Regions from separate parts of the Corynebacterium suranareeae genome, predicted to be linked through region 2. Evidence: predicted binding sites of a transcription regulator. Region 2 holds the regulator's gene; the other holds the start of a gene.
What was found. Region 2 encodes LexA, which represses DNA repair genes until DNA is damaged. Its sites were predicted from a motif close to CGAACANNTGTTCG; they were not measured.
Positions count from the first base shown of each region.

Region 1 (5,942 bases), 390 kb from region 2:
ATTGCACCGGAAGTATCGTAATCAACGTTCCAGAACTCACGCAGCTGCGCTGCGAGCTTTTCAGCCAAAGGCGTCAAAGTATCCTTCTTTGACAGAGGCAAGACCGCAACCTTCACCGGCGCAAGTCGGCGGTCAAGCTTCAAGACAACACGCTTATCGACGCCACCCTTTGAGTTTGGTGCCTCGTCCTCGTAATAAGCATCCATCAGGAACATCATCATTGCGCGACCAAGACCTGCAGCAGGCTCAATTACGTAAGGAATCCAACGCTCATTGGTCTCCTGATCAAAGTAGGACAGGTCTTCGCCGGAGCCCTCAGAGTGCACACGCAAATCGTAATCAGTACGGTTTGCAATGCCCTCGAGCTCGCCCCACTTGCTGTTAGCGAAGTTGAAAGCGTACTCAATATCAACAGTGCGCTTGGAGTAGTGAGACAGCTTCTCCTGGGGGTGCTCGTACAGACGCAGGTTCTCAGGCTTAATACCTAGATTGATGTACCACTGGTGGCGAGTATCAATCCAGTACTGGTGCCACTCTTCATCCTCGCCAGGCTTAACGAAGAACTCCATCTCCATCTGCTCAAATTCACGAGTACGGAAAATGAAGTTGCCCGGAGTGATCTCATTACGGAAAGACTTACCGATGTTTGCAATACCGAATGGTGGCTTCATACGCGCGGTGTTCATCACGTTCTTGAAGTTCACGAAAATACCCTGAGCCGTTTCAGGACGCAGGTAGTGCAAACCCTCTTCATCATCCACAGGACCCAAGAAGGTCTTCAGCAGACCAGAAAAAGCCTTTGGCTCAGTCCAGTTACCTGGCTGGCCAGTCTCTGGATCATTGATGTCAGCCAAACCATTTACTGGTGGGTGGCCATGCTTTTCCTCATAAGCTTCCAACAGGTGATCCGCACGGTAACGCTTATGAGTGTGTAGGGATTCAACCAGTGGATCAGTGAAGACCTCAACGTGACCAGAAGTAACCCACACCTGGCGAGGAAGAATCACAGAAGTATCTACACCCACTACATCAGGGCGGTTGGTGACCATGGAACGCCACCACTGGCGCTTGATGTTTTCCTTCAGCTCGACACCCAACGGGCCGTAGTCCCACGCAGAGCGGGTACCGCCGTAGATCTCACCACAGGGGTACACCAGTCCACGTCGTTTACACAGGTTAACCACGGTGTCGATGATCGATTGCTGAGCCACGTCGGATGCTCTCCTCCACGTCGAATGAAAAAATAACCGTCCCTTTTAGGACATACCCAGTCAATCCTAGCCCAACAATCCCCAAGGTTGCCCCTCACCCCTATTAACCCCGATTAAAACCAATAATCTAATTCCTATAACTATTTTTCCATTTCCCTCAAAAGCCTTTCACAGACCAGGTAAAATAGCATGCGTGCTAGATCTAATTCTGATCTATTAGGACGGAAGGAATTCTCCCGTGATTCACAATTCAAATCGGAATTTTGTCATTTCAACAGAAGGCTCCGAATCCTCCGCATCGGCTGCGCTGCTTGAGCTTTCGTCAGCCAAGAACATCAAAACCATCAGCTCACTGATCAGGGCACTAGATTCCCCTTTAAGGATCGAAATCATTCTCGCCCTAAATGAACGTCCACACTATGTGCACGAGCTGGTCAAGCTAGTAAAAAGCTCACAGCCCCTAGTGAGCCAGCACCTCAAAGTGCTGAAATCAGCCGGAATTGTCGATGCTGAACGCCAAGGCCGGCAAATGACATATTCACTTGCCCAGCCACTCGTTCTAGACATTCTTCTCCTAGCACTCAACGCGGGAGTTGACACACCTGAGTAGACTAACCGTGTACATTTTGTGTCTTTGAGGAGGATCACCGGTGGGTATCAATCGCATCAGCCAAGGCTCTGCACCGAAGCTGGGAGTGCGAAGCACCAGGCAGCGAAAAGCGGTAATCGACGTTTTAGAGGTAATCGATAACTTCGCATCCGCCAAGGAAATCCACCAGGAACTTTCCTCCAGAGAGCACAACGTTGGATTGACCACGGTGTATCGCACCCTACAATCCCTTGCTGACATTGGCGCGGTTGATGTCCTTACCGTCACCGGCGGTGAAACTCTCTACCGCCAGTGCCATGCCGAAGGCCATCACCACCACCTCGTTTGCACAAACTGCGGACGCACCGTCGAAATCGACGGCGGCCCGGTTGAAACATGGGCACAAGAAATAGCTTCCAAGAACGGTTTTAGCCTAAGCAGCCACGAGGCTGAAATATTTGGATTATGTGGCGAATGCCAACAAAGAGAACAATAAGGTACTCCCCCATTTTTTAGCTGTCGAACATGTGATTGTTTGACAGCTTTCCCATTTCGATAATCAGCCTTGCGTTCGAACACATGGGCGGGTAGGGTAGGTGATAACAACAAAACGGGGACCCACAGGGAAAGAAGGGGGACACCATGAGCATTAGCACCCACGTCAACGCAATCACCACCGCACTACACGCCATCGATAATCACCTGGCAGCACTACTAGACGCTGACGGTGTCACCCTCGAGCACTACACACCCCTCGAGCCAGACCTTGTAGCACTCGAACACGCCATCAACCACCACGCCACCATCGCAGCCCAAACCACAGCACTAGCAGAACGCACCAACGCCGCCCACACCATCGGCTCCACCCACCTCATCGACTACCTCACCACCACCTTCGGCCTATCAAAAAAAGGCGCCCACCACCGCATCACCCTCGCCCACACCCTCTACCCCACCACAGGCAAAACCAGCAGTAACAACGGTGGCAGTGAAAGCAGCTCAGGAGACAACGGCGACTCAGGTGATTCAGGGGATTCCGGTGGTGATGACCCCGACCCAGAACCCAACCCAGGGAACACCGGTACAGGCAATGACACTGATGGCAATGACCAGCCCGATGGCGGCTCAGGTGGCTCAGGTGGCTCAGATGGCAAGTCGCAGATCAGCGCGGAAAAACACGCCATCATCACCGAAGAACTCACCCACCTCAACCCCAACACCACACCCACCTACGACCAACTGCGCCACCAAGCACTCACCCACGCCATCTGGCGCACCCCAGAAGACCTACGCACCTGGCTACGCAACCAAATACGCACAGCTAACAACGCTCGCCCCGATCCCATCACCGCGATGAGCAAACGCTACCTGGCATTGAGTAAACCCGATGCCAACAACATGGTCCGCATCAGCGGCCTGATCCCTGCTACCACCGCAGCACTAATCGCAGCGAACACCGCACCCTTAACCAAACGCGGCAACCTGGTCGATACCCCACCCGCAGACGACACCCGCAGCCGTGGACAACGCCATGCTGACGCACTGCACCACATCATGGAGATCTACAACCAAGGCATTGTCACCCCAGCACGCGGTGGCACAGCCAGCATCATCATCTCCATGACCACCGATGACATCAACGACATCAACACCACCGACCCCACCAACAGTAATGGTGGTAGCAGCCCACTGAACAAGCTGTACCCCACCAACACCGGCTACGCACTCAACCTGGCAGAAATCATGAATCTGATCGCTACGAAATACGACTTCGCTGTGCTGCTTGATGGACCAACCGGGCAAGCGTTGAATGTTAACCGGATGCAACGCTCAGCGAATCTCATGCAGCGGATTGCGTTGTTCGCCTCAGAGTTAGTGTGTAGTGCCCCGCATTGTGATCGCCCGCAGTTAGAGTGCGAGGTTCATCATCTTGACCCGTGGGTTAAAGGTGGGTTGACCAACCTGGTGAACTTAACCCAGCAGTGTTATAACCATCATCCCCGTATTGATGATTCACGCAGTGGGGTCAATGGGAAAGGCTATATGGACCGCGATCCTGATACAGGTCGGGCAGCGCATTATCCTGCGGATGGTTCAGGTCCGGTGTGTAACCGCTCTGCTGCATCAGATAGTTCAGGTGGTGCGTGGGCGAGACGTAAACACCACGGCCCACCACCACACCACCAACCACCACACCACCCACCACCGGATCCACCAGGACCACCAGACGATGTACCGGGTGATGTGTCTAGTCCTGCTGTCGATACCCTGTTTTAGCCTGTTCCTGTTACCAGCCGCTGTAGTGTGCCTGGTACCGGGCACACACCCCTGCCCACAGCCCAAGGCACCGCAGCCCGAAACCCGGGCCACCGACAAGGCAAACGTCGACAAGCAAGCAGCTTTTAAAGAATCAAGCCGAACAGGAGCCCGAGAACGTAGGTGACCAAAGCAGCACCATAGCCAATGGAAAGCTGGCGAATAGCTCTGATCCCAGGGGGCTTACCAGACAACAGGCCGGTTGTTGCTCCCGTCGCCATCAGTGAGATTCCGACCAAGATCAGCGACACCACTGCACCTGCCAGGCCTGACATGCCGAAAACATAAGGGATGATCGGCAGGAAAGCACCAATCGCGAACGCAAAGAAACTGAAGGCGGCCGCCGACCGAGCCGATCCAGCGCTTTGGGCTTCGGTACTGCCTAAAACGTTGTCGCCGATTCGTTTCTGCTGGGTGATTTTGTTAAATACGCGTGTGGCTTTGGCTTGGGCCTCTTCTTCGCTCATGCCACGGGCACGGTAGACCAGCTCCAGTTCATTCGATTCGACGTCCAATGAATGCAGGGCTTCGCGGGCTTTGGGGTCTGGGAGGGAGGCGTCGAGAAGCTCTGTTTGGGAGCGGACGGAGATGTACTCTCCTGCCGCCATGGACAGGGCGCCGGATAGGAGTCCTGATATGCCGGTGATCAGCACGATCTGAGCAGACACGCCGGTTGCCATTACACCCATGACCAGCGCCAAGTTAGAGACAAGGCCGTCATTGATACCAAACACTGCTGCGCGGAAATTACCACTCATGTTTTCGCGGCCACGGCTCGCCAGTCCTCTGATGACTTCGGCATGGATGCGTTCGTCGGCGCTGATTTGTCGGGAGGCGTCGGCGTCGTTGTCATAAGGACTGCGGGCCTCTGCGGACTGCATGAGGGCAAGGGTGAACACCGAGCCGAATCGCCGGGCAAGGAAACCAAGAAGCCGAGTTTTGATGTCTGGCTTTGGTGGGTTTTCAGCATGGACGCCGAGCTTTTCGATCCAGTAATCGGCGTGGCGGTGTTCGGCGTCGGCAAGCGTTAAAAGGATCTCTTGCTCCTCGCCGCTTCGGCGCCTAGCGAGGTCGCGGTAGGCGGCTGCTTCTGCTTGCTCATTAGCCAAATACCCACGCCAACGCTTAATTTGTGCTGGTGTGGGCTGGTTAGTGGACATTATGCACTTCCGAATCTGCGATCCCTTTTTGCATATTCTAAGACCGCGTCGAACAAATCTTGTTGGGTGAAATCCGGGAACAGCTTATCTTGATAGACCATCTCGGCGTACGCGGACTGCCAGAGCAGGAAGTTTGAGGTGCGCTTCTCGCCAGAAGGACGCAGGAAAAGGTCCACATCGGGCATGTCTGGTTCGTCGAGGAAATTCGGGAAAGTTTTCTCGTTGATCTGCTCAGGACGCAGGGTACCTTCGGCTGCTTGGCGTGCAATTTCACGCGCTGCATCGATGATCTCTGCGCGGCCCCCATAGTTAACACACATGGCAAGCGTCATGGTGGTGTTGTCTTTGGTTAGTTCTTCAGCCGCTTCAAGCTCACGAATCACCGAACGCCACAAACGAGGGCGTCGCCCAGCCCACCTAACTCGGACGCCTTTTTCGTGCAGGCCATCTCGCTGCCGACGTAAAACATCACGATTAAAGCCCATGAGGAAACGCACCTCATCAGTCGAACGGCGCCAATTTTCAGTGGAAAATGCGTACGCCGACAGATAGGGAATACCAAGCTCAATGCAGGCATCAACGACATCAAGGAGGACCGCTTCACCGCGTTTATGGCCTTCGGTGCGTTTCATGCCACGGTCCGTAGCCCAACGTCCATTTCCGTCC
Region 1 covers NZ_AP017369.1:2,553,791-2,559,732, forward strand. Annotated here, with positions in the region: gene N24_RS11825 (glycine--tRNA ligase) at 1-1,211, opposite strand, end outside; gene N24_RS11830 (ArsR/SmtB family transcription factor) at 1,450-1,821, shown strand; gene N24_RS11835 (Fur family transcriptional regulator) at 1,862-2,296, shown strand; gene N24_RS11840 (HNH endonuclease signature motif containing protein) at 2,443-4,077, shown strand; gene N24_RS11845 (VIT1/CCC1 transporter family protein) at 4,203-5,276, opposite strand; gene N24_RS11850 (isoprenyl transferase) at 5,276-5,942, opposite strand, start outside.
Region 1: a site for LexA is predicted at 2,321-2,334, ahead of N24_RS11840 (HNH endonuclease signature motif containing protein). Genes of this name have one in related genera too.

Region 2 (5,942 bases):
GGCAGCAGCAGATCCACTGCTTGCCACCGTACTGACTGGTCTCGGTGTGAATTCACTTTCTGCAGCTTCCACTGCTCTTGCAGCAGTGGGTGCGCAGTTGGCGGAAGTCACACTGGAAACCTGCAAGAAGGCAGCAGAAGCAGCACTTGACGCCGAAGGCGCAACCGAAGCTCGCGCAGCTGTGCGTGAAGTTATCGAAGCCGCTAGCTAATGTGAGCCTAAACAAGGCGTGAAAAACTGCCTCGGACTCTTTCGTTTACGTTGAGTCCGAGGCAGTTTTCCGTGTACATGGGGTTTCCTTAAGACAATTGCTTAATCACCACATGTTCCGTGCGAAGCTTATCTGGGGTAGGGATGTAGTTATCCCATTCACTACCCTCTGCATTCGCATACGCAACAGCGTTAATGAGACTTTCTGTCGTGGTCTTACCGCCATTGGAAGCTGCGAGGAAACCTGCCGTAAACGATTCCCGCCAATTCACACCCTGCTTTCCTGGTGTGCTGTCGTAGCTAGCTAAAAGTGAAGTAGAGGCAGAAACATACAATGATTCAGTACGTTTGTTGGTAACCAATACTTCAACGACGCCCCTGTCAATCAACGCTCTTGCAGCCTCGACGGCAGGGGAGAGATCACCCTCAGCCCAAGGGGATCGCAATGCCTTAGCTTCCAATCCGGTAGCTTTTTCAATTTCTTCCGCCGCAACAATAAGTGCATCTGGTGATGTTGCAGCTAATTGGCGGATAACAGCACGCAACGCAGCCCCAGTAGCAGCAATAGCGACTTTGACGTGAGGATGATAAAGACGAAGAGATCTCACCACATCAACAAACCAGGCAGCCGGAGCAATGGAAGGAAGATTGCCGCCGAGCAAAACCCACGCAGCATCCTCAGCGCGGCGAACCACTAGATCCCGAAGGATTGCCAACTGAGAAACATCCAGCGGCATCGGTGAATCTTTAAATTTGGTTTCATTTCCATCCCCATCCCGCATGGTGATATGCATCGGGATAGGACCAGCCACGGGGATAATCTCATGCGGCAAACCAGCAAAAGTTACCAATCGCATATAGTGCGAAATCTCCGGAGCAGGGAACACCGCAAATGTTTCATTGCCACCATAAAACAATGTGGCGGCTACACCTGTGCCAAATCCACCAGCAACAGTAGAGACTTGCTTAATCTTATTTGCTTCGCCAATTTCGATTTCACCGTTGAGCTCATTAGTACTCAACAGGTATGGACTAGCCGTGACAGTAAGAATCATTCTGCAATCACAACTTCAATGTCACGATCACGCAACTGCTCAACAAAACTTGCAGGTGCACCGGAATCTGTCACCACTACGTCAATATCACTAATGGCACCAAAGCTCACGAGGTAGTCGGTGCCCATCTTTGTGGAGTCACACAACACCACAACATTATTTGCGTTGGTAATCATTGCTGACTTCATTGCTGCTTCTTGGGAATCAGCCGTAGACAACCCATGATCTAGAGTCAATGCATTGGTACCGATAAACACCACATCAGCACGCATCAACGCTAGAGTGCGCAATGCAGTATCACCAACAACTGCCTGCGTGATTGCTCGAACACTGCCGCCTAGTAGCTGAACATCGTCTAGTCCTGCATTGGCCAAATTCAATGCGATTGGTAAACAGTTAGTCACAATCGACCATTGCTTTGCACTGGGATGTTCTGAAATAAGATCTGCTAGAGCAGTGACAGTTGTACCGGCGTCAAGGAACAGTCCTCCATGCTCGGCTGGTAAGAACTGCATTGCTGCCTTTGCGATCGAATACTTCGCCGAAGATGCAGACCTGAAACGGGTATCCAAACTTAACTCTGTAGTTTGGAAGGATTGAGTGGCAACAGCTCCACCGTGTACGCGGTGGACAATTCCTTCGCGATCCAAGACCGCCAAATCGCGCCGGATGGTTTCAGCGGTGACATCGAAGCGGCCGGCTAATTCTGTGACATTTACACGTCCCTCTACTGCCGTCAATGACGCAATCTGACGACGGCGCTCCTCTGCGTACATGCCACTCCTTAAAGCAAAAAGCCTATTTACTAAATATGTCCGAATTTCTAACCTATTGTCTCACTGAACAACGCGCAAAAGCCTCATTTGGTTGCAAGTGGAGGTGTGAAATCGGTAAACAATCAAAAAATCGGGCAGGATTTTTTCAAAATCTGACGACAAAACTCCGAAAACCCACAGGTAAAGTCACTTTTTAGATTAAGAAAAACTTATTTGCCCGATTACCCCCGAATGTGGCTAAATAACAGAAATCCCGCCTCGTGATGTGAGAACACATCTCAAGGCGGGATGGCTAAAAGCTGATCTATAGCTTGCGCATCACGGAAACAACCTTGCCCATGATTTCTGCGTTTTCAGCAGGAATCGGCGCAAAAGTATCATTATGTGGCAACAGCCAGACACCAGAGGAATCCTTATGGAACTCCTTCACGGTAGCTTCACCGTCAATCATGGCCGCTACAAACTCGCCCTGCTCTGCTACTGGTTGAGAGCGAACAACAACCCAGTCACCGGTAAGGATGCCCGCATCTCGCATGGACTCACCGACTACTTGGAGCATGAACAGTTCACCATCTCCAACGATCTCGGCTGGAAGTGGGTAGTACTCTTCAATGTTTTGCTCAGCCATGATCGGGCTTCCGGCAGCAATCTTTCCAACGACTGGAATGAAGGCAGTCTGTCCCGACAACTCAGGATCTGGGGAAGTGCTTTGGTTTTGCTTGTTTTTGTTAGCAGCACTTGCTTTAGGGCCACGGCCTTCAGTTTCTGGAAGATGACGAACATCTACAGCACGTGGTTTATTGGGATCCCTGCGAAGAAATCCCTTCTTTTCCAACTCTTTAAGCTGGTAAGCAACAGACGATGTGGACTGGAGTCCTGCTGCATCACCGATTTCTCGAATGCTTGGTGGATAACCTCTTAGAACCACAGCATCTCGGATTACTTCTAAAATTCTGCGCTGCCTGTCAGATAGGCCAGCTGGGTCTGGTTTGCCATTTGGCAACGTCTTGGCAGTACGGCTACCACGACTGCCTCGCGCTCCTGCTGGCTTCTTTTCGATTGCCATCTCCCTTTTCCCTTTCTTTTGCACACCTGGGGTGACGCCTAAAACTTCGGCTACGTTCACCGCATTGCGATGAAGCTGAGCTATTCGAACCTTTGTCAGTTTCTCTAATTTCTAACCATACATGTTTTCCTGCGGAAATGGTACGAGTGTTCGACGATTTTCACCCAACTCTAGACAAATGTTCGAATGGGGTGCTATAAATCGAACATGGGAAATCACTCGAACATGTGAACGGTATGAGTGTTCGAAGGTGTCCTGGTCGAGCGTTATGATGTGGGCAAGAAAATACGGTTGGAGAGTTGAGATGACTATTTATGCTGCTAACGGGCTGGAATCGGGTGCACGACGTCAGGGGGTTGTGGTGCCATCTGCTGCGGTTTGGATGCAAGAAGTGCCGTCTGTAGAGCGAGTTAAGAAACGTCATGTTCGAACGATTGACTGTTCGAATAGTGATAGGTTCTGTCGCCCCGAAAGTCTTCGAATTCTGCCACATGGGCGGAAAAATTATCCAATATCACAGCAACATCTACGTGAGCACTTTACAGGTTCTACGCAGAACCATAATCCTCACGCGCGTTCGATTAAAGAATCACTAAAGCAATGGGCAGGTGGTGGGTTATTTGGGCTCGTAATTTTTGCAGGGATTGTGCTGTCCCAGTCAGGCGAGGAAGAAGCAACGCAGACTTTCTATGAAACACAAGTAGTCGGAGTCAGCCTGGACCGATAATCCAAAACGACGCGCTGCTGGCATAAACTAATGGACTAACCGCCAGTTCACTTCAAGGATTAAATGGAAATGCCTGAAGTGAAAGATGAGGAGCCATAAGTGTATTGCCCATTTTGCCAACATGATCATTCCAAAGTTATCGACTCACGTGTGATCGATGCTGGAAGCTCGATTCGTAGACGTCGAGAGTGCAGCGAATGCCAAGGGCGGTTTACCACGATCGAAAAAGCTGTGCTCCTGGTGGTTAAAAGGAATGGCGTTACAGAACCCTTTAGTAGGGAGAAAGTTGTCACTGGTGTTCGGCGAGCTTGCCAGGGGCGAGACGTATCAGATGATGCCCTTAAGCGGCTTGCGCAACAAGTGGAAGAAGCCGTACGTAGCAGCGGAAGCTCCCAAGTTCGAGCAAACGATATTGGACTAGCAATCCTTGACCCACTTAGAGAACTAGATGAAGTAGCGTATCTTCGCTTCGCATCTGTATATAAATCATTTGAAAGCGCAGATGATTTCGAAAAAGAGATCCGACTTATGCGTCGCAGAGGGAGAGACTAGCCAAGGTGCCGAACTTGGCTAGCTCACCGTCACCGTTGGGGTCAATTTTTACCGAAGCTTTGCAATCGCTTTTTGGATCCTTTGTGGTGACACAGGCCGGGGAGTTCCCAGACGCTGTGCAAACAGGCTCACCCTCAACTCTTGGATTTGCCAGGCAACATCTTTTGCTTCCTTCGTGTGTGCCCGCTGAGCGGGAAGCTTCTTAAGCTGCTTTTCTAGTTGCTCCTCAACGAAATTCACTTCATCTTGGCGGTCGGCGTCCCGATCAGGGTTTTGATTCATTTCTTCCAAACGGATCAAGAGGGCATGAAGGTAGCGTGGCAAGTGCTGCAACCGACTAATACCGTGAATGCTGATTGCTCGTTCCGGAAGAAGGAAATCTAACTGGGCAGTCATATCGTCGATTGCTGGCCCAGACCACGTTTCCAGTTCTGAAACTACCTGGGCATATTGGACGAGTGCTGGGGCAAGAGTAACCACAGTGCGTCGCACAACACCGGCAGTCTCCGGTTTAACCTTAGATAAAAGGACCTCGAACTCTTCAGGAGATCGAACAGCACCACCGTGGGCAAACATTAAATCCCGGATGGCTGCGACACGCGCATCGGAAACTAAACCATCTGCACCGCCATGAGGGTAGTTATCTACCGCAACACGCTGCTGGAGTGGCAACCCCTTGACCATTTGTTTGGTGGAAACCTCAATTTCACGCATTAACAGCGTCAACGTGGCGGTGATCATTGAGGCATCCGCCGCGGCCTTGGTAGGCATCACTTTCACCGACACACCAGTGGGGGAGACAACTAGTGCGGGGAATGCAGTGACAGACTGCCCATCAACTGTGGTTTCGATTTCTTCAGCAATGGTTCCTAATGAATCCGGGGTCCATTGAGCTGCTTCGTCCTGTTCAGATGCCTTAGCCACACTGGATACTGAGGATCGAATTTGATTAGCCCGACGCTTTTTAAGAGCCTCTAGATCACGATCCCTATCGATGATTTTTCCGCGACGATCAATAGCAGCATAAGAAATACGAAGGTGATCAGGAAGTTTTTCCGGATGAAAATCTGAAGCGTTGATCCCTTGGCCACCTAAAGAATGCAGAGCATCAGCAAGTTGGGTGGTTAGTGGTGTCATATATGGGCGAAGCAACGGTAGGGCGCGCTCGGCGAAATCTGGGGCGGGAACGACGGTGCGTCGCAAAGCTTTAGGCATTGAGCGAATAAGCTCTGTCACTAGATCAAGCCTGAGCCCTGGAACTAGCCAGTCGAACCCTTCCGTGTCTAGACCGCCGAGCACCGGAATCGGAACAAGAACTGTTACGCCATCTTCTGGGTGACCAGGCTCGAAATGGTAACTGAGATCAAAAACTAAGCTTCCCTTGATCCATTTATCCGGGAAGGCTTCCTCACTGACCGCATCTGCGTCCTTATTGACCAGATTCTCTGGATCGAAATCCAGTAAGTCTGGGGTATTGTGGGAGGTTTTCTTCCACCAGGAATCAAAGTTGCGGGAGGTGGTGGCATTAGCTGGAAGTTTGGCGTCGTAGAAGTCAA
Region 2 covers NZ_AP017369.1:2,161,666-2,167,607, reverse strand. Annotated here, with positions in the region: gene ptsP (phosphoenolpyruvate--protein phosphotransferase) at 1-211, shown strand, start outside; gene N24_RS10130 (carbohydrate kinase family protein) at 300-1,265, opposite strand; gene N24_RS10125 (DeoR/GlpR family DNA-binding transcription regulator) at 1,262-2,041, opposite strand; gene lexA (transcriptional repressor LexA) at 2,346-3,107, opposite strand; gene N24_RS16640 (hypothetical protein) at 3,412-3,834, shown strand; gene nrdR (transcriptional regulator NrdR) at 3,934-4,386, shown strand; gene hrpA (ATP-dependent RNA helicase HrpA) at 4,435-5,942, opposite strand, start outside.